Regions from separate parts of the Paenibacillus tundrae genome, predicted to be linked through region 2. Evidence: predicted binding sites of a transcription regulator. Region 2 holds the regulator's gene; the other holds the start of a gene.
What was found. The regulator Rex, encoded in region 2, represses fermentation and respiration genes when NADH is low (regulators of the CRP and FNR family bind a similar motif). The targets are predictions, from matches to a motif close to TTGTGAAATATTTCACAA.
Positions count from the first base shown of each region.

Region 1: adhE (bifunctional acetaldehyde-CoA/alcohol dehydrogenase) is a predicted target of Rex. The motif match lies at 2,748-2,765, and genes of this name have one in related genera.

Region 1 is NZ_CP145605.1:4,285,103-4,296,554, reverse strand. Features, by position in the region: gene V6W81_RS19275 (hypothetical protein) at 1-519, shown strand, start outside; gene V6W81_RS19270 (hypothetical protein) at 902-1,615, shown strand; gene V6W81_RS19265 (Crp/Fnr family transcriptional regulator) at 1,707-2,420, opposite strand; gene adhE (bifunctional acetaldehyde-CoA/alcohol dehydrogenase) at 2,846-5,458, shown strand; gene pflB (formate C-acetyltransferase) at 6,510-8,768, shown strand; gene pflA (pyruvate formate-lyase-activating protein) at 8,861-9,613, shown strand; gene V6W81_RS19245 (copper amine oxidase N-terminal domain-containing protein) at 9,934-11,452, shown strand, end outside.
Region 2 is NZ_CP145605.1:4,102,473-4,113,924, forward strand. Features, by position in the region: gene asnS (asparagine--tRNA ligase) at 1-829, opposite strand, end outside; gene V6W81_RS18320 (acetate kinase) at 931-2,136, opposite strand; gene V6W81_RS18325 (3-hydroxyacyl-CoA dehydrogenase family protein) at 2,133-3,005, opposite strand; gene V6W81_RS18330 (AAA family ATPase) at 3,139-4,641, opposite strand; gene V6W81_RS18335 (hypothetical protein) at 4,634-5,161, opposite strand; gene V6W81_RS18340 (hypothetical protein) at 5,493-6,020, opposite strand; gene V6W81_RS18345 (amidohydrolase) at 6,057-7,361, opposite strand; gene V6W81_RS18350 (redox-sensing transcriptional repressor Rex) at 7,348-8,001, opposite strand; gene dinG (ATP-dependent DNA helicase DinG) at 8,203-11,067, opposite strand; gene V6W81_RS18360 (tetratricopeptide repeat protein) at 11,229-11,452, opposite strand, start outside.

The sequences.
Region 1 (11,452 bases), 180 kb from region 2:
AAATGGATTCAGACTTCTAGAGGCTGGAAATGCATAGGATGCGAATTGAGACATAACGAAGATGTCATCATGCCATTAGATGCAGAAGACTTCCTTCTTGGCTCTCAATCTACGGCGAATGGGGAAGGGCATGTGTTCAAGCCGGAAATGCTGATTCAAGCAATTGTGTGGGCTCAATATGAGAAGATTCGAATGTTGGCCCCATGGCTTGGTGATGAGGCATTCTACACAGCAGATGAACTGGATACCATTGCTCGCTACATCGTACCTACCTACTTCTCAGAGCGTCCACTCAACGAGCAAGGCAAATTGTTCAAGGTTCATCGTCCTTATGGTCAGATTCCGTTGTATCAGGAATATGTGACAGCACCTTCTTTGTGTGTGCAGCTTGATGGTGAGATGTTAGAAGGACGATTACTTACAGGTGTATATGTTTCCGGGGAGCAATTCTCTGGGCTGAATCCGTACTTAAAAGATGGGGACGGGGGCAGAACGTATATGCAAGCTTGCGTTCAGTAAAGGTAAACAAACAACAACAATTCGTGGTGGGGGCAGTTATGACCACGCTAAATTAAGAGGCGTTACATTTCACTGTGATGTGAATTGTAGCGTCTTTTTGTTAAGATAAATAGAACGTAAAGTTTTCAGCGGAGCGGAACCAATCGATTATCGCATGAGAAAATACACTTAAACGCGGTCTGTCTTCTGTGAAAGTAAGACGATGGGTGTTCTCTTATAAACTGGGTCAGATTACAGCAGACAAATGTCTAAACGTTCCACTTTATACACATGCTGTCCAATAAAAGTAACGGCATTGACACTTTTTTTGGCTGGGTTCTGTGCCATAATAGAGGGTATGGACAACAGGGTGAATGATTTTACGCAGGGTGGTGTTACCTACATGAATAAGAAAATCCCCGGTTTCATAGGCTTATGCCTACTTATTTTAGTTATTCTCAGCGGATGTACAGAGACACGGCCTTCGGAGCAGCCAGTGGTACAGGAAACCGAACCTACGAATTCCATTACGGTTGCCGTAGACGGCAGTACCTTTTTACCGGATGCAACCAAGTCGATTAAACGGGATTTTAGCGAAGGATTAACGCTCAAGAAGGCACTATCCAACAGTGGGCTTGTTGATTTTACGGCTGATGGAAAACGAATTCAATCTGTCGGAGAGGTCTCGCTTGATTCCTCGTTAATCTGGGCAGTTAAATTGAATGGCAAAGATATTGATCCAGAAAATTGGAATATGGAGCTTCATGCCAAAGATGAAGTGATAATATATGTAAAAGCCGCTGACAGTACAGGAGAGGGCGTAGCGTATCAGACGACTTTACTCAAAGTGAGCGGCGGCAACATTATGCCAAATCTTAATCGGCAATATGCCGGCGTGTATATTCAGGAGTGCACCGTTCGTGATGTATTAAAGTCCAGTGGCGTTGTCAGAATGTCTGAGAATAACAAATATGTGGTTGCTGTTGAAAATGTCATCCCACGAATGAATCAACGCTGGGTTATTAAGGTGAATGATAAGGAATTAATGGATAATGGCTTGGATATGAAGCTCAGTCCACGTGACGCGATTAAACTTGAATTAACGACGACATCCTAAATACCAAAAGGCCCATCTTCTATAGTGAGAAGATTGGGCTTTTTTTATATACATATTGAAATTTAGGATAATTGTAGGTGATTAGTCATTTTTAGATCCGGCAGATTTCACTAGGGCATAGTTCACAGTGACAGATGCCTTGCAGCATTTTCAGATCTTTGATGACGATCATGCCATTATCATATTCGATCGCGTCTTTTTTACGTAGATCACTTAACATACGGTTTACACTCTCACGGGTAGCGCCAATCATATTGGACAGATCCGTATGCGTAATTTTTTTGTGGATGATCATATGATCGCCGTGTGGTTCACCATAGGAATTGGACAAACGAATTAAAGTAGAGCAGAGCGCGCCAGGTTTGCCGTATAACATGAGATCACGGAACTTAGTCTGGGTGAGTCGGTGGTGAATACCCATCCATTTCATAAAATCAATGGCAAAGTCACAATGCTGACAGATCAGCATTTCCAGGTCTTTATGCTCCAGTACACCTATTTCGCTGTCTTCCAGCACTTCTGCCGAGAAGGTATGCTTCGAACCGAAGAAAGGATCAGCCTGCCCAATCATATCTCCAGATTGATACATGTACATGATCAATTCTTTACCTTCATCAGTTGACTTGGTAATCTGGGCACGGCCTCTTTTCATATAATAAAGTTTGTCAGAGACATCGCCCTCCCAATACAGATGAGTTCCTTCGGGATAGGTTCTATCTTTCATCGTTACAAGTAAATGATTAAAGTTCGCGTCCGAGAAACAGTTTGTATTCCCACGTTTTTCAATGACTAGTTGCTCTCTCATAAGTCTATCTCCCCTTTGTCTCCAGTCAAAGGCTGCATGTGGCTTACATGACCTTTGTGGTTCGCCGCAAACGGTTGCCGTCCGTTCGGGGTCATCTCGGCCGGGAAGGACGGTACAAATTGCGGTGGTTCAATTTTTAAGTTCAGTATATACCTAATCTTACCGTTTGAGGGGGATAGAAAGGGAACAAAAATGGCGATATTTCAAACATTGTGATTAAATTCACTTTTTGTGGGCTAGTATGTAGCTGAAAGATCCTTGTTGAAAATGCAGTAGTAGTGTACTTGTTAGCAGACATTAAGAAACTAAATTTAAATTCGGAATACTTTGTGAAAAAAATCACATAATTAAATCATGTCCCATGATACGATGTGAATGTAAAGAAGAGAGACAACATAATACGAACCTTTAGGAGGATGAGGGAGATGGCTGTAAAGAACGAGGTCGCCCCAGCAAAAGAACCGACAGCAGGTCAGTATATTCAAACGTTAATTGACAAAGCGAATAAAGCACACGCAGCATTCATGTCCATGGATCAACAGCAGATCGATCGAATTGTGCAAGCAATGGCGCTTGCAGGTCTGGATAAACACATGATGCTCGCCAAGATGGCTGTGGAAGAAACCGGCCGCGGTGTGTACGAAGATAAAATCACTAAAAATATATTTGCTACAGAATATGTGTACCATAGCATCAAATATGACAAAACGGTTGGCGTTATTGAAGATAACGAATATGAGAACTTCCAGAAAATTGCCGAGCCGGTTGGCATCATCATGGGAATTACCCCGGTTACCAACCCAACATCAACCACGATGTTTAAGGCACTGATCTCTATTAAGACTCGTAACCCGATTATCTTCGGTTTCCACCCATCTGCACAGAACTGTAGCCGCGAAGCAGCCAGAATCTTGCTTGAAGCCGCAGTGAAGCATGGTGCTCCAGCCGACTGTATTCAGTGGATTGATGATCCATCCATGGATCGCACCAATGCCCTGATGAACCACAACGATGTGGCACTCATTCTGGCGACAGGTGGATCAGGCATGGTGCGAGCGGCATATAGCTGTGGTAAACCAGCACTGGGCGTAGGGCCAGGTAACGTACCTTGCTTCATTGAGAAAACGGCGGATATCAATCAGGCAGTGACGGATCTGATTTTGTCCAAATCATTTGATAATGGAATGATTTGTGCTTCCGAGCAAGCGGTTATTATTGAAGAGCCTATCTTCGACCAAGTCAAAAAGAAAATGATTGCCAATGGATGTTACTTCGTTAACAAGGATGAAGCAGCTAAGCTGACAGCTGGCGCTATCAATGTTGAGAAGTGTGCCGTGAACCCAGCGATTGTAGGTCAATCTGCAGTAGCAATTGCTCAAATGTGCGGTATTGAAGTTCCAGCAAGCACCAAAATCTTGGTTGCCGAAATCGAAGGTGTTGGCGTCAAATTCCCATTGTCTGCGGAAAAATTAAGCCCGGTACTAGCTTGTTACAAAGTCAAAACGGCAGCAGAAGGGATTGAACGTGCAGCAGAAGTCGTTGCCTTTGGCGGTATGGGACACTCATCGGTTATTCACTCCAACAATGAAGAAGTCGTTAACAAATTTGCAGATCGCCTGCAAACAGGACGTATCATCGTCAACTCACCTTCCACGCACGGAGCAATCGGCGATATCTACAACACGAATATGCCTTCGCTCACACTGGGATGTGGTTCATACGGACGTAACTCGACTTCGTCGAACGTAACTGCTGTCAACTTAATCAATGTGAAAAGGGTGGCTCGCCGTACCGTGAATATGCAATGGTTCAAAGTACCGAACAAGGTCTACTTCGAAAAAGGTGCGACGCAGTATCTCGCCAAAATGCCGGATATCACCCGTGTTGCAATTATTACGGATGCCATGATGGTGAAGCTCGGTTATGTGGAAAAAGTAGAGCATTATCTGCGCCAACGCCAAATGCCTGTAGCCATTGAAGTGTTCTCGGATGTTGAGCCGGATCCATCCACAACGACAGTAGATCGTGGAACCGAAATGATGCGCCGCTTCCAACCGGACTGCATTATCGCTCTCGGTGGCGGATCACCAATGGATGCTGCCAAAGCGATGTGGTTGTTCTATGAATATCCAGATACAGACTTTAACGATCTGAAGCAAAAGTTCATGGATATCCGCAAACGGATTTACAAATATCCAAGACTCGGCGTAAAAGCAAAATTTGTAGCGATCCCAACAACATCGGGTACGGGTTCGGAAGTGACATCATTTGCTGTTATCACAGATAAAAATCTAGGAAATACCAAATATCCACTGGCTGACTATGAGCTGACTCCTGACGTGGCGATCGTAGACCCTGAGTTTGTATACTCGCTGCCTAGAACAGCTGTAGCTGACACAGGTATGGACGTACTGACACATGCGATTGAAGCTTATGTATCTGTTATGGCGAATGACTATACGGATGGATTAGCGATCAAAGCCATTCAACTCGTGTTCCAGTACTTGGAGCAATCAGCATTACAAGGCGACAAACTGGCACGTGAGAAAATGCATAATGCTTCAACGATTGCCGGTATGGCATTTGCCAACGCATTCTTGGGTATTAACCACAGCTTGGCGCACAAATGGGGCGGTCAGTACCATACAGCCCATGGACGTACCAATGCGATTTTGATGCCACACGTTATTCGATACAACGCGAAAAAACCGACTAAATTCGCATCGTTCCCGAAATACTCGCACTTTGTGGCAGATGAACGATATGCCGAAATTGCCCGCATTCTCGGATTGCCTGCACGCACAACCGAAGAAGGGGTTAACAGCCTAATCAACGCTATACGCAAAATGAACAAAACATTGGGTATCGAGGAATCGTTCCAAGAAATTGGATTCGATGCAAAAGACTTCGAAGCACATGTAGACTATCTGGCTGATCGTGCCTTCGAAGACCAATGTACAACTGCGAATCCGAAGCTACCACTGGTAACAGAATTAGCAGATGTATACCGCAACGCATTCTACGGTAAGTTTGAATAATAATCATCCGAGTCATGCAACACTTGGTGAGGATGGGCAATAGGTTCAGGGTTCCCCGAAATGGGGAGCCCCGATTGCCGTATGTCTTGAGGAACACGCAATCCACGCTGTAGCAGGTAGAGCCAACAGTTCACAGCGAAAAGGAGATGGGCAGAAAAACGGAGCAGCGAAGCCCCCGCTTTTTCAGGAACTTCATCACTAATGTTCAGGCTCCAGATTGAGAGGGAGCCGCTCATCTTTTAAAAATGCAACACGGAATCCGTGATGTGGCAGTTTGAACCACCCGTTCACACGTTACGGAAAGGGCAGAAAAACGGAGGAGCGAAGCCTCCGCTTTTTCAGGAACCTCATCACTAATGTTCCGGCTCCAGATCGAAGAGGAGCCATTCATCTTTTAAAAAGATGAAACGAGGAGTCACGATGTGTCAGTTGGAACCAATGCGTACACGTTACGGAAAGGGCAAAAAAACGGAGGAGCGAAGCCCCCGCTTTTGCAGGAACTTCATCACTAAGCTCGGGCTCCAGATCGAAGAGGAGCCACTCATCTTTTAAAAAGATGCAACACGGAATCCGTGATGTGGCAGTTTGAACAACCCGTTCACACGTTAACGGAGAGGACAGAAAAAACCTGAAGAAGCGAAGCGCTCGCCTAAAAGCTTTCTGAAAGAAAGCTACATCGGAAGCATAAGCTATTCCCGGATTTTCACCTTTGAGAAAGTAAATTGAAAAATCCGGGAATAACAGCGATCGGAAGGTTGTTCTGTCAGCGGAGTGGCCAGTGTGAACCATTTCCCACGGTTCAACATGACACACCGCAGGTGGAGTGCGTTAGTTCACTGACTTTGTGATAAAAATCACAGATGGTGAAATCGCCACGACGTATACTGAAAATGTAAGAAAAACATTCATTCCGCGGTTCCGGTTCCCAAGTAGAGAGAACGTGTTCCGGTTTATGTGAAACAATTCACATTAATCGCGGCTCTGGACACACAATGATACGAAGACGCAGCATGTTATGTGTCCAGAAATCCAAATTAGTGGAGGGATTACGATGTCGGTGATCGAAAAAGATGTCAAACAACAAACAGGCTGGAGAAACTTTACCAAAGGAACTTGGACTAAAACCGTTAATGTGAATGACTTTTTGGAACACAATTTGTCTCCTTATTATGGAGATGAAGCATTTCTCGAAGGTGCAACCCAGAATACAAAAGAATTGTGGGATATCGTATCTGATCTGACCAAAAAAGAACGGGATAACGGTGGTGTCCTTGACGTAGACGTAAATACGCCTGCGACAATTACTTCTCACCAACCTGGTTATCTGGATCAATCCAAAGAACAAATTGTCGGCGTTCAGACCGATGCTCCATTCAAACGTTCCATTCAGCCATTCGGCGGAATTCGCATGATGATTGATGCATGTGAAGCATATGGCTTCGAAATGCCTCAAGGCGTCATTGATATATTCACAAACATTCGTAAAACACATAACCAAGGTGTATTCGACGCTTATACTTCTGATATGCGTGCAGCGCGTAAAGCAGGGATCATTACAGGATTACCAGATGCTTATGGTCGTGGCCGGATCATCGGGGACTACCGCCGGGTAGCATTGTATGGGGTGGACTTCCTGATTCGTAACAAAAAAGGCGAATTGAACGCCTTGGAAGTAGATGTTATTGATGAAGATGTTATCCGTCTGCGCGAAGAGTTGTCTGAACAGATTCGTGCTCTACAAGAACTGAAACAATTGGGCGAAATGCACGGTTTCGATATTTCCTTACCAGCAACAACAGCAAAAGAAGCGTTCCAATGGTTGTATTTCGGTTACCTCGCAGCGATCAAAGAGCAGAATGGTGCTGCAATGTCACTGGGACGTGTATCATCCTTCCTGGATATCTACATTGAACGTGATCTACAAGAAGGTATTCTGACGGAAGAACAGGCTCAAGAGCTGGTTGACCATTTTGTTATGAAGCTGCGGATCGTGAAATTCTTGCGTACGCCGGACTATAACGAACTATTCAGTGGAGACCCAACTTGGGTGACTGAGTCCATCGGCGGTATGTCTGTAAATGGAGAGACACGTGTAACCAAAAACAGCTTCCGTTTCCTGCACACGCTGCATAACCTGGGACCTGCACCGGAACCAAACTTGACTGTACTATGGTCTACTAAATTGCCGGAAGCATTCAAAGAATATTGCAGTAAAGTATCTATCGAAACGAGCTCGATCCAATATGAGAATGACGATCTGATGCGTCCGATCTATGGCGATGACTACGGTATTGCCTGCTGCGTATCTGCAATGAAGATCGGGAAACAAATGCAATTCTTCGGCGCACGTGCGAACCTTGCAAAAGCTCTCTTGTATGCAATCAACGGTGGCCGTGACGAGAAGTCCGGAGCACAAGTAGGGCCTGAATACCCTGCCATTACAAGCGAAGTGCTGGATTACAATGAAGTAATGAAACGCTTCAAACCGATGATGGAATGGCTGGCGAAACTGTACATGAACACCCTTAACGTCATCCATTACATGCACGATAAATATAGCTACGAGCGGATTGAAATGGCATTGCATGACCGTGACATTGTTCGCACGATGGCTTGTGGTATTGCAGGTCTCTCCGTTGCAGCAGATTCACTCAGTGCAATCAAATATGCCAAAGTAAAACCGATTCGTAACGAACAAGGCATTGCCGTTGATTTTGAAATTGAAGGAGAATTCCCTTGTTACGGTAACAATGAAGACAGCGTAGATAGCATTGCCGTTGAACTGGTTGAGAGCTTCATGGGCATGATTCGTAAGCACAAAGCATACCGTAACGCGGTACCAACGCAATCCGTACTGACCATCACTTCCAACGTAGTTTACGGTAAGAAAACAGGAACTACACCAGATGGCCGTAAAGCAGGCGAACCATTTGCACCAGGTGCAAACCCAATGCATGGACGTGATAAAAAAGGTGCACTGGCATCCCTTGGCTCTGTAGCCAAATTGCCTTACGAACACAGCCTTGACGGTATCTCCAATACCTTCTCCATTGTGCCAAAAGCACTGGGTAAAGAGGAGAGTACACGTAAATCTAATCTGACTGCGATGATGGACGGATACTTTGGTCAAAATGCACATCACTTAAACGTCAACGTGTTTGATCGTCAGCAATTAATGGATGCGATGGAGCACCCGGAAAATTATCCACAGCTTACTGTACGGGTATCCGGATATGCGGTTAACTTCATCAAGCTGACTCGTGAACAACAACTCGATGTCATTAACCGTACGTTCCATGGCTCCATGTAAACCAAGTATTACAGTGTGAAGACAAATCCAGTGGAACATCTGGTCAACAATTAAACGCACAGCGGATGCGGATATAGAAAGGAAGAGGCAGCATGGTTAAAGGACATATTCATTCACTCGAAACTTTCGGGACGGTTGACGGCCCAGGCATCCGCTTCGTGCTCTTTATGCAAGGATGTCTACTCAAGTGTCAGTATTGCCACAATCCCGATACGTGGGCACTGGACGGAGGCAAGGAAACAACTGTAGAGGAGGTATTGGCGGAGATCGAGCCTTACCTTTCCTACTATCGTAGTTCAGGCGGGGGACTCACCGTATCCGGTGGGGAACCAACGCTCCAAGCTCATTTTGTAGCCCAAGTGTTCAAGGAAGTCAAACGCCGCTGGGGACTTCACACCACGCTAGATAGTAATGGATTCAACGAACCTGAGCGTATACATGAACTACTGGATAACACAGACTTAGTGTTGCTCGACCTGAAGCATATCGATAATGAGAAACATATGAAGTTGACTGGAAAATCCAATGAACGAACGCTGAAGACAGCTCAGTGGTTGTCTGAGCAAGGACGCAAAATGTGGATACGCCACGTATATGTGCCTGGCATTCACAATGATGAAGAGGACTTACTTAACCTCGGAAGATTTATTGGTACATTAAATGGGGTTGAGAAGTTCGAAATTCTTCCCTATCACCAGATGGGGATCTACAAATGGGAAGCGCTTGGCAAGGTGTACCCGCTTGAAGGTGTCCCTTCTCCGAGTGAAGAAGAGGTTGAGCGTGCTTATCGATTGATCCAGCAAGGGAGAGAGGAAACATCAGGGGCAGCTTGTTCGAGCCAATGATGAATATACAGAAGCAGCCAAAGCGATGACGAATCGCAAGGCTGCTTTTTTATTTGAATGGGTTGAAACCAAAACGTCTGTTCAAACGTTTATACCAGGTGTAAATGTTGATAGATCAGTAGTTTCATAGTATTGAAGAAATTCATGAGCTTGATTAAAGCCTTGTCCGGAAAGTTTTGGCGAGGTTTGTTCACATTATTCAAAGTTTACATTTCTATTAAAATATTTTTAGCAACTTTTCCCGTTTATAAGCGTCTAATAGTATGACTTTTTGAGGGGGATATTTATAAAATGGGAGCAGAAGGAGCCAAAGACAAAGAATGAATCTGAAAAAGAACTTGTCCATACTTACCGCTTTAGCTGTTTTTCAAGCGTTTGCAGTACTTCCAGCTAGCGCACAATCAACCGACCAAAGCGAAACTACACCCGTAAATAAAGCCACAGTTAAATCCGTGGAGGTATTGAAAAAAGAACAAACGATTTCCGAATCGGATGTGAAATCCGGGGCAGATACACAACCAACGCAGAATGATGCAAACGAAGAAGTAAATCCTGGAACAACAGAACCTCCAGCGACGGAAGTGACTCCTGTTGAGCCGGTAACGGAAACGGAAACACCAGAAGCTGAAGAGGGAGAAACGCCTGCACCTACACCGGTAGAAGTTGAACAGCCAGCCACTGGCAATCAAGTGAGTTCCGGTACTACAGGTGGTGACCTGACGCTGTACATGAACAGCAACAAAATGATGCAAGATGGCAAGACGTACCTTGCTGGACAACCGATGGCTGTCAAAAATGGTGTATCTTATGTTGCAATCCGTGCTCTGGTAGATCGGGTTGGATATGACGTGAAATACGATAATACAACGAAAGAAACCATTATTATTAGTGGTGAAGATGAACTTCGTTTTAAGACTAACAGCACGATCTATACCGTAAATGGTGAATCAAGATCCATGAAGGGTCCTGCTTATCAAGAGAAAAATACGTTTATGGTGCCTTTGACTTCCATTACACAGGCGCTCAACATTACTTATACAGTAAATCAATCTGCAAAGACTGTTGTATTGAACCTAAATACAAAGCCAGCAGCTAGCTTCACTGTTCAAAAAGAAATTTTTGCTGGCGATGTAGTGACATATACAACGAAATCCAGTTCTCCCAAAGGCCTTGCCATTGTGGATGAGCGCTGGACAGGCCGTCAAGATATATTTGACCAACCAGGTACATACACGGTAACCTATGCGGTCCAAGATTCAAGCGGTCAATGGAGTGATCCATACTCGCTGACGATCAAGGTGGAGAAACCAAACCTTCCGCCAGTAGCGATGTTTACAACAGATAAAGAAGAGTACAAAATGGGTGAAAAAATCACCTATATTGACCAAAGCACGGATGACGAAAATGCAATTACCAAAACGGTATGGGACAATAATGCCCTTGCATTCTTTGTACCGGGACCAAAGACTGTAACGATTACCGTTACGGATAAACATGGTGCAAGCGATAGCTACACCAAAACGATTAATATTACGGGCGAAACGCTTTACAGCTTGTCCGATTTCAATCAGTTGTTCACGCCGGTAGGTGACAAGTTTACCTTCAACGGTGGCGAAGTGCCTGCGATGGAGAAAGTTCCTTATACGTACACGGATGAGCCAAGTTTGTTGATTCGTAGTAATAGCCCTGAAACCGTAAATACGGAAGGAATTGTATACCAGGAATCTTCATTCGGTCAGACACGTTTCATGATTCACCATGTAAACAACACAGGTAAACGAGTGAAAATGTACGTTATCGCAACAAATAACAACCCGTACACAGCTGTATTCGAACAGC
Region 2 (11,452 bases):
GGAATGGTGCGACAATGCCTTCAAGCTTGCTAACATCACGTCCAATTGATTCGAGCTCTGCACGGCAGTTCTTCACCACGGATTGTACAACATGAGCAATGAACTTCTCTTGTACTCGTAAGCTCTCTTCATGATCTACAAACGCCATTTCCGGCTCAATCATCCAAAATTCAATCAAGTGACGACGCGTTTTGGATTTTTCTGCGCGGAACGTAGGCCCAAAGGAATACACCTTACCAAGTGCCATCGCTGCTGCTTCCATGTACAACTGTCCACTTTGAGTCAGATATGCATCTTCGTCAAAATACTTAATGTGGAACAAATTCGTAGTACCCTCTGCAGAGGATGGTGTCAGAATTGGTGGATCAACCTGTGTGAATCCGTTACCATCAAAAAACTGCTGAACAGCGCGGATGATCTCTGCACGAATCACCATAACTGCACGTTGTTTAGTCGAACGCAACCACAGATGACGATGATCCATCAAGAAGTCAACACCGTGCTCTTTAGGCGTAATTGGATAGTTCTCCGTGAGATGAATAATTTCGACATCGGTAACTGTCATTTCGTAGCCGGAGTTACTGCGCGGCTCTTCACGAATAATACCTGTAACATATAGCGAGCTCTCTTGGGTAAGACTCTTTGCTGCATTCCAGATCTCTTCGCTTACTTCACTTTTTACGACAACCCCTTGAATATATCCGGTTCCATCACGCAGTTGCAAAAATTGAATTTTGCCGCTGGAACGTTTGTTGTTAATCCAGGCGCCGATCTTTACGGTCTCGCCTACATGTTCATTCACGTTACGAATTACACACTCCGTGCTCATGCCCATATCTCTCCCTTAGTGCTGAATTTGAAAATGCAGCGGGCAGGCTTATGCCTGTCCCCTGCACTTCCTTGTCATGCTATATTCACTTTACAATTAGATTACTGAGAATTCAATACGATTCGGTGTGTATCTCTTGCAATCACCAATTCTTCGTTCGTTGGCACAACAAGAACATCCACTTTGGAATTGCTAGTTGTGATGCGGCGTGGTTCGCCGGAACGGATAGCATTCAAAGCTTCGTCTAGTTCAACACCTAGGTATGTCAGTTGCTCACATACTTTTTGGCGCAGAACAACGGAGTTCTCACCTACACCTGCTGTAAAGACGATTACGTCTACACCGTTCATTGCTGCTGCATATGAACCAATGTATTTACGCAGACGATATTCGTACATCTCGAAAGCCAGTGTGGAGTTAGCATCGCCATTCTCCATACCTTCTGTAATCTCCCGCATGTCACTGCTAATCCCAGAGATCGCCAGCAATCCACTGTGTTTGTTCAGCATGGAGTTTACTTCACTTACGCTCAGTTCTTCCTTGTTCATTACATAAGGTACGATCGCTGGATCAAGGTCACCACTACGTGTTCCCATCATCAATCCTTCGAGCGGCGTCATACCCATGGACGTATCTACAGAAAGACCACCTTTAACTGCTGTTACACTACCACCGTTACCTACGTGACAAGTGATAATTTTCAGGTCTTCTAACGGACGATCCAGATATTCTGCTGCTGCTTTACTTACATAGTCATGGGAAGTACCGTGCGCTCCGTAGCGACGAACTTTATATTTTTTGTAAAGTACACGCGGAATTGCATACAGATAAGCTTTCTCAGGCATGGTTTGATGGAATGCTGTATCAAAGACCATAACTTGAGGAACGCCTGGCATATTCAATTCAGCCGCACGAATACCCATCATCGCTGCAGGGTTATGAAGCGGCGCGAGGTCGAACAGACGGCGAATCTCAGCTTTCGCTGCATCATCAACCAATGCGGATTCTTTAAATGCTTCACCACCGTGAACAACACGATGTCCAACAGCTTGAATTTCATCTACAGAACCCAACACTCCGTTTTCTTTGTCTGTCAGCATATCGATAACTTTACGAATCGCAGTCGTATGCTCCAGAATTTCGCTAACTTCTGTCACGTCTTCGCGACCAGTTGGTTTGTGCGTGAGAATGGAGGAGTCCATCCCGATCCGCTCTACAAGACCTTTTGCGAGTACGGACTCGTCTGTCATATTATACAATTGATATTTAAGCGAGGAGCTCCCCGCGTTGATTACTAATACTTTCACAGTCTGTCACCATCCTTGTCGTACTTGAAGAATCCTTCGCCCGCTTTGACACCCAGGTGTCCTGCACGTACCATTTTCTTCAGGACAGTCGAAGGACGATATTTCAATTCCCCGAATTCACGGAACATTCTTTCGAGTGCTGCTTCAACGGAATCAAGTCCGAAACGGTCAGCCATCTCAAGTGGGCCATGCTGGAAGTTGTATCCAATACGCATTGCGTCATCAATGTCCTCAGCAGAAGCAACACCTTCTTGCAATACATGAAGTGCTTCATTGATCAGAAGGCAGATCAAACGGGATGTAACGAATCCTGGGGATTCATAAATCATAACGCCTTTTTTATCTACTACTTCTTCAACAAAACGTCTAGTCTCATCAAATGTGGAATCCGACGTCTTCAAGCCACGAATAATTTCAACAAGATCAACCCGGGATACCGGGTGAATAAAGTGCATACCAATAACACGCTCTGGGTACTTGGTCGAGCTTGCAAGCTCGGTCAAACTCAGCGTGGATGTATTACTTGCAAGAATAACATTACTTGGGCAAACTTGATCCAGTTGGCTAAACACTGCTTTTTTAGCTTCCAGATCTTCCGAAATCGTCTCAATGACCATATCGCAAGAACCCAGCTCTGCCAAATGAGCAACTTTGTTGATTCGGGAGAGGATCAGTTTCTTCTCTGCCTTCGTAATTGCCCATTTCTCTAGTTGTTTATCCAAGTTGGTCTCGATCATATTATAGGCATAATCAAGCTTCTCCGTTGTATGCTCCACCAGAAGCACATCAAGTCCTTTGGCTGCGAGCATTTGGGAAATACCTTGCCCCATCGTACCGCCGCCGACAACTCCTATTTTTTTAAAAAACATGGTTCTGTTCCATCCTTTCGGTTCTCTATTTCTCTATTGTACCCTGTTCGCCGAAAATTACAAATTTCGACCCAACATATAATAATATCTTAGCACGACTGAAATGTAAAAAAAAATAACCGACATAAATAAATTATGCCGGTAAAAGGGCGCTGTCACGAAATTGACAACGAAATTGCTCTCCAGACAACACTTCTTCTCTCATCAAGGTATCCAGAGAGTTGTCGAATATTGTCCGTTGCTCTTCAAGCAATCGTTTCGTTTGATTCATAAGCTCCTGCAAAATGACTTTATTCTCACGCATCAACTCTTCGGTAGTAACCATGTCCATATTCACAATACCGAGCGATGTCAGACCAGAAGCCATCATCGTCTGTACAACATTTGTCGCCTGTTCAAAGTCATTACGTGACCCCGTACTACGACCACCGTAATACATTTCCTCTGCAGCCGCACCACCAAGGGCAATCATAATCTGCTCTTCTAAGAAACGTTTGGTATATAAATACTGTTCTTGTTGTGGATTGTGACGAACATAACCAAGAGCCTGTCCACGGGGACTGAGCGCTACCTGACTAACACTACCAGGACGAACTAACTCCGCCATAATGGCATGTCCCAATTCGTGAATAGCTACCCGTTTCTTTTCTTCAACAGTGGACTCACGATCGGTCTTCTCGCCCATCATAACTTTGTCAATTGCCATCGACAGATGACGCTGTTCGATACTGGACAATCCATCTCTCATCGCATAAATCGCAGCTTCATTCATCACACTTTCAAGTTGTGCTCCAGAGAACCCATAAGACTCTTCAGCCGTCTTCTCAAGGCTTACATCCGTCATTATAGGCTTATTAACTGCATGCAGTTCCAAGATGTGCTTTCTACCCTTCTTATCAGGCATGTCCACCTGAATATGACGGTCAAAACGTCCCGGACGAGTCAATGCACTGTCTAACATTTCTTTACGGTTAGTTGCAGCAATCACTAAGATTCGAGGTGTTTCGGATGAATAGATTCCATCCATTTCAGTCAGAAGCTGGTTCAACGTTTGGTCGTATTCACGTTGTTGTCCACCTTCACGCTTACCACCAATGACATCAATCTCGTCGATAAAAATAATGGCATTTTCTTTATTTTCTTTCGTTGCACGTGTTCTTGCATCACGGAACAAATCACGAATTCTACCCGCACCGACGCCGACATACATTTCAACAAATTCACTACCTGATGCAGCGACAAACACGGAATCTGTATAGTGAGCGGCAGCTTTGGCCATTAAGGTTTTACCTGTTCCCGGAGGCCCTGTGAGCAATATACCTTTCAGCGGGCGAATCCCGAATTTTTGAATTTCTTCATGCCGGATAAGGAAATCGAGCGCTTCTCGTAGTTCTTGCTTGGCACTATCCTGACCACCAATTTCTTCAAATGTCAGCTTGGATGGCCCTTTTTTCTTCCGTTTGCGCTCCTGACTTGCTCCAACGGTAATACCACCACGCATCTGCATCATGAACAGCAATCCACCGACCAACAATACAGCAAACAAAATTGGGATGATATTTACACCCACAAAAGCAAGAAAGATAATTAGCACTGGAACAAATCCAATTACAACTTCTTTAGTCCACTTAGGCATTTGGCCACACTCCTATCTGTCCTGGCACACGTGGTAGAATAATAAACTTGCTTGCGTCTCCATCTCGCAGACTGACGTATACGTTGTTATCATCCATAGCGGTATTTACTTTAATTCCATTGGTAGCCATCTTAGACAGCGTTGGTGTGATCTCGGTATATTGTTTGTTTTCCATCGCTTGAGCTACGGTGAACATCGCATCACCCCACCAATTTTCTAATGCCTCGTTGGAGTGATCAATAACGTCAAGTTTAAGGCTACGATTGCCAATAAGAGTCTGTCCTTCTTTGTGAATATATTGAACTAGTCTCCCCAAATCGACATCTGGTTCAAGATCAAGTTTCATTTGCACGCTATTGCGGTTAATAGTTAAATGAACATCATTGACTCCATCATACTGGGTAATCATTTTTTCGATCGGATTCTGCATGGCCACTTGGCGATACACAAACCAACCTCCAAACAACAGGACGGCAGAAATGACGACAGTTAAAGCAATCGGTAATACTTTTAGCTTCAAATGAGTTTCCCTCCCAAATTTGGCCTATACTAAGCCTGTAGGCGTCAATAAATTTGCAATCCAAGTCCTGTTCGTAATTAAACAGGATTTATTTGTCTTGTTTATTCATCATGTAATGTTGAATACATATCTGAGTATATCACATCGTATATACAATTTCGAAGGCTAAAATATGAATAAATTATTAATTTTAACTATTCAAATCCAATAGAATGACAAAAACACCAAAGAACCGTGCAGTCTGCTATCATCTGCCGGTACTTTGGTGCTTTATGGTACTATACGAGTTAGACTTCATTACAAGGAAGTAATGTTGGCAACTGTACAGTAGCTAGCTATTTGGTAATGTGTAGACTAAATCTACCTGTTCCCCATTGCTAAATCGATAGAAACGATAATAATTGTGGGTATCGTCATTATAATACACTTGCCATACGTAGATTCCGTTCACGACACCAGGCATAATACGCTTTATTTCTCCACCCGGTACCTCTGAGCTAAATCGATTGCGAATCTGGGTTTCAGACATGCCATTCTGAACCAGTTCACTGTGCACTACATCAGAGCCTGTTACCGGCTTGTTTGTATTGTCGAACTTCACCCATACGAGAACATCCTGCTTGTCCTTATTTTTACCTAGAAAGGTCCAATAGATGTTGTCTGCGCCATCTTTACCACCCCAGACATATTTACGGATATCTTGAGTGAACGTAATGTCTTGCTGCTGTGCAGCTTCAATAGCCATAGCTTCTTCATTGCGCTGATCCTGAGTGACATAGACATAATAACGTTGAAGTCCAAACAGGAGCAGAACTAGAACCAGCAACGATATCCAGATCCACTTCTTTTTTCTCTTCAAAAGCCGAACTTCCTTTCCTCTAAAACGCTACATGAATTAACGGGCAAGCAAACCATCAAATGCCGATTGAGACTCACGCAAGATGCGCTCTTCGTCCATTGTGAGACATTCGCCGTGTTTAATCACTTGTTTACCATCCACCCACACATGCTCCACGTCTTTCGCTGAAGCCGAATAGATGGTATGTGAGATTAGATCCGTATGCGGATAGAAATGAGCTTGTTCAATGTTAAGGGCGATAAAATCTGCCTTCATCCCCACTTCTAATAAACCCGTATCATCTAGGAAAATAGATTTGGCGCCATAAGCCGTTCCTAACAGAAGAGCTTCTCCAGCTGGTACAGCCGTTGGATCACCCGATACTCCTTTATGAATCAGAGCTGCCAGTCTCATCTCTTCAAACATATCCAGGTTGTTGTTGCTTGCAGGGCCATCGGTTCCCAAGGACACCATCACACCAGCTTTTAGAAGATCCGGTACACGAGCGACACCCGAAGCAAGCTTCAAGTTACTACCCGGATTATGGGAAACTGCAACATGATTTCGAGCCAAAATTTCAATTTCTTCATCATTCAGGTGTACGGCATGAGCAACAAGGGAAGGACGGGAGAAGAATCCCAGTTTCTCCAGATGAGCAACAGGACGAAGCCCATAATCAGTCACATTTTGCTCCACTTCTCGGATCGTTTCTGACATGTGTGTATGCAGAGGCAGATTCAAGTCGTGTGCAACTTGTACAAGCTTCTCTATGTAATCCGGCGGACATGTGTATGGAGCGTGCGGTGAGATAACCGTTGTGATGCGGCCATCCGCTTGTCCATGCCACTCACGGGCAAATGCAGCCGATTCTTCCAGCTTACGCATCTGCTCTTCTTCTGAACACAGACCAATAACTCCACGAGCCAGAGAAGCGCGAATACCGGATTGTTCTACCACTTTAGCCACTTGATCCATATGATCATACATATCGAGGAAAGCCGTAGTTCCTCCTTTTAGCATTTCTAACACAGATAGGGATGATCCCCAGTACACATCTTCAGCCGTCATTTTAGCTTCCATAGGCCACATTTTCTCCTGTAACCATACCTGCAGCGCTAGATCATCTCCATGTCCTCTTAGAAGTGACATTGCTGCATGACCATGCGTATTGATCAGACCCGGTAGGAAAAGAAGTCCTTTTCCATCCACTTTAGGCAGGCTCTCGTCCCCTTCCGGTAGCGTCTCACCAATATGCACAATCTTATCATTTTCCACAACCATATAACCTTGAACCACTTTCCAGTCCAAACCACTATTTACAGCAAATTTGCCGTTATGAATAACCCATTTATTTGTCGTCATCTTCCTCGTCGTCCTTTCCATTCTCCAGGTAATAAGCAAGGCTGAGTAGATCCGTCGTAAAGTCAGCATGGTGAATGCGAATATGCGGCGGCGTTTTCAAGATCGTTGGTGCAAAATTAAGTATAGCCTCAATACCCGACTCGACCAGTTGATCAGCTACATTCTGAGCTTCTGTATCTGGAACTGTAATTATGCCGATACGAATATTATCCTTTTGGACAGACTCTGATAATTCATTCATTGGTTGAACTTTCAAGCTATTAATCTGAGTACCAATCTTGGGACCGTAAGCATCGAATACGGCAACAATCTTCATGTTGTCTTTCAAGTATGCATTGTAATTAGACAAGGCGTGTCCAAGATTACCCGCACCAACCAATGCTACGTTGATTTGCTGATCGATCTTCAGGATGTGCCGAATTTTCTCGATCAAGTAGGAAACGTCATAGCCAATGCCTTTGCGACCAAAATCACCAAAATAGGCTAGATCCTTTCGGATCTGAGCTGGATTAAGATCCAAGCGTAGTCCTAGTTCTTGAGAAGAAACCGTAGTAACCTCACGTTGACTCAATTCACTCAAATAACGCAAGTAAACTGGCAAACGCCGCACGACAGCTTCTGATATTTTATCTGATTTCATTCGTTTACTCCCCTTTACCAATGTGACCCTGAAGATAGATTAAATAGGAGGCACCCTGCATGCCATACAAAATCACGGTTACGTGGACAGGATGCCTCAATGATATACATTATGATAGCAGTAATCTTTATTTCTCAATTATTGAATCTTATAAATTTTACAACTAATTGCGATCAGGGTGCAACGCTTGCGCGTATAGCCCTATTCCGATGCCTCATCAGTAGGCTGGTCTAACCACTCACGAATTCGTGGAACCATCTGTTCGGTCAGCATATGCTCCATTTTGGGACCTGGTAACGAATATAAGAAATACTTACCGTAATATGCTTCAATGACCCGTGTATCGTATACAATGACGATGCCTCTGTCCTTCGCTGTCCGTACAAGTCTTCCGAAGCCCTGCTTAAAACGAATAACAGCTTGTGGCACAGATAGCTTCATAAATGGATTTTTCTTCTGTTGTTGCAACAGCTCGCTTTTCGCTTCCAATAATGGATGATTAGGCGGCTGGAATGGCAATCTAACAATTGCCAGACAGGTGAGTGCTTCCCCTGGAATGTCTACCCCTTCCCAGAAGCTGCTGGTACCCAAAAGTACTGTTGCTTTGGCGTCTTGGAATCGGCGTGTGAGCTTCGAACGGCTACCACTATCCACCCCTTGACCGAGCAGCGAGATATCATTACCCGCCAAGGCCTCCTTGAGCGGATCATACACTTGTCTCAGCATCCGATATGACGTGAAGAGCACCATCATTCGTCCACGCGTCGCAATGGCCGTTTCGGCTAATGAATGCACCAACATATCAACAAAGTGTGCATCCCCTACGCTGCCTTTTAAACTTGGGAAATCACGTGGAATAACAAGCAAGGCCTGATCCCGATAACGGAACGGAGACGGTAGCAAGGACGTAAGCAGACGGTTATGGTCTGCTGCTTCCTGCAATCCTAGTTGCTCAATCATAAATTGGAATGACTTATCTACAGAAAGTGTAGCTGAAGTCAGAACAACGCTTTTCTTTTTGTCGAAGAACAATTCCTTCAGTTGTGCGCTGACATCTACAGGAACCGCATAGAGCTGTAGCGATTTACTTCGGAACTGTCCACTTGCTTCCATCCAATAAACGGTATTGACATCATCCATACGCATGAAGAAACGTAGATTCTCTTTGAGTAGGGCAAGATCCTTCAGAAGGCCTGTAATATCCGTAATCAAGCTATCGGATTGATAATCATCTTGTTCTTCCTTGATCTCAAGTAACAGCTTATCACCCTTACGAATCAAGTCACCTAACGTTACGTATATTTGATTCTCATCCTCTTGAAGCGCCTGCCACTTATCAGGCTTCTGCGACGGCTTCAATCGAAGAGAGAATTGACCTGTCTCCCCTGGGGAAGCATCACTACGCTCAGGAAGAAGATTAAATAAAGATTCGCTCAATCTGTCCCACATGTCCTTGACTTCAACAGCAAGCGGGAACATCTGATCAATAGCTGAACCCCATTGTACTGATTTTTCATGGCTTGATAGCTGGGAGCGAAGCATAGGCAACTGACCGTTACGGCTATCTTTAAACAGACGTGTGAGCGTATGAACCATCGTGAAATATTTCATATGCAAGCCTAAATGTTTGCCTGCTACGTCCTCTAGGTGATGAGCCTCATCTATAACAAGACTTTCATACGCAGGAAGAAGCTGATGACTTGCTTTCACATCGGTAAATAATTTGGAATGATTCGTAATTACGATATCTGATAAGCCAGCTTCATGCTTCGCCCGGTGATAGAAACATTTGCGGAACCATGGGCAAGATCGCCCAAGGCAGGATTCAGACTCGCTCTGCACCGTCTCCCAGAAGTCCCCACCACGCGCGCTCAGGTTCAGTTCTTCGTCGTCCCCTGTTTCTGTCTGAGCAAGCCAAACAATCATCTGTGCTGCTGTGAAATAGTCTTCTTTGGGTGTAGCAAATTCACGTTTGTTGATTTTGTGTTCGAATTTGCGCAGGCACAAATAATGACCCCGACCTTTGAATACAGCAGCTTTAAACGGCAACGGTACAACTTCAGTAAGCATCGGTATATCCCGTTCTCTAAGTTGCTCCTGCAGATTAATGGTGTGTGTGCTCACCATTACTTTCTGTTCTTGCTTCACACTTTCATAAATGGCTGGTAGCAGATACCCCAGAGACTTACCTGTCCCCGTACCTGCTTCAATAAGCAGGTGCTTCTCTTCATCCAGAGCCTGTCTCACACTGCTGAACATTAAAGTCTGTGCTTCCCGTTCCTCGTAGTGATCCAAGGTATCTCTGAGATTGCTTCGAACCTGATCCATGAATTGCTCAAAACTGACACCATCTAGCGGATTACCCTCCAGCTCATTGCGTGGAGCACCAATGTCCATCCAATCACTCACATTAAGCGCTAATTGGCGATAATAGGTGTGTCCATCCAAATCCTGAATAGGTTCAGCTTCCTTCTCACTTCGCATACCGTCGAGGTACCAACCGAAATCGCTATCCTCTGGTGCAAATAAGTCAGACAAACGCTGAATCGTAATAAGTGGCAATTCCCGTAGCTCATCCAAGCACTTCAGCAGTACATGCGCGGTAGCTAACGCGTCGCTATCCGCCTGATGCGGACGGTCATGCTGAAATCCGAATTCAGTCGATACATATCCTAACTGGTAGGAGCTAAGTGAAGGAAATGAGATTTTGAGAAAATCAATGGTATCCAAAATTCGTCCTGTGAATGGCAAATATCCACAACGGTCTAATGCATTTTGAAGAAAATGAAAATCAAATGCGACGTTATGACCAACCAGAACGACATCGTTCAACAGTGGAACCATCTCCATCATCATCTCTTCTAATGAAGGAGCGTCCGCAACATCTTCCTCGGTAATACCGGTTAACCCCGTAATAAACGGTGGAATCGGTACGCCCGGATTCACATAAGAACTATATATTTGAGATATGCTGTAGTCATGATCTATGATGGCAAGTCCGGCCTGTATAATTTCACCGTCGGACTGCGTGCCGGTTGTTTCGAAATCCAATACGGCAAATTTCATTGCAATGTACGATCCCTTCCATTCCAGTCTATGTTACAGCATAGCAAAAAAAAGGACGTTTGAAAATTAACTGACAAAAAAAGGCGGTGCCTCCTCCGTAATCCCTGAGGAAGAAACACCGTCTTCATGCTGGCTACTCCAATTTTTTATCCCAAATGCAGTCAGCCAATTCCGAATTGCAATTGTCCTTTGTTTTGCCTGCAAGCTTCCATATTATACAGTGGTTCGGTCAACGTTGGGTCATGCTGAAGCGCCTGTGCAAACAACGAACATGCTCCTTGTGGATTCGCAAGCTTGGCTTCAATACATCCAAGGGCATTGCAGACCAGCCCCTTTAGACGTGGTGATCCCTTAAGTCGCAATATACGATGTAAGTGTGCTAATG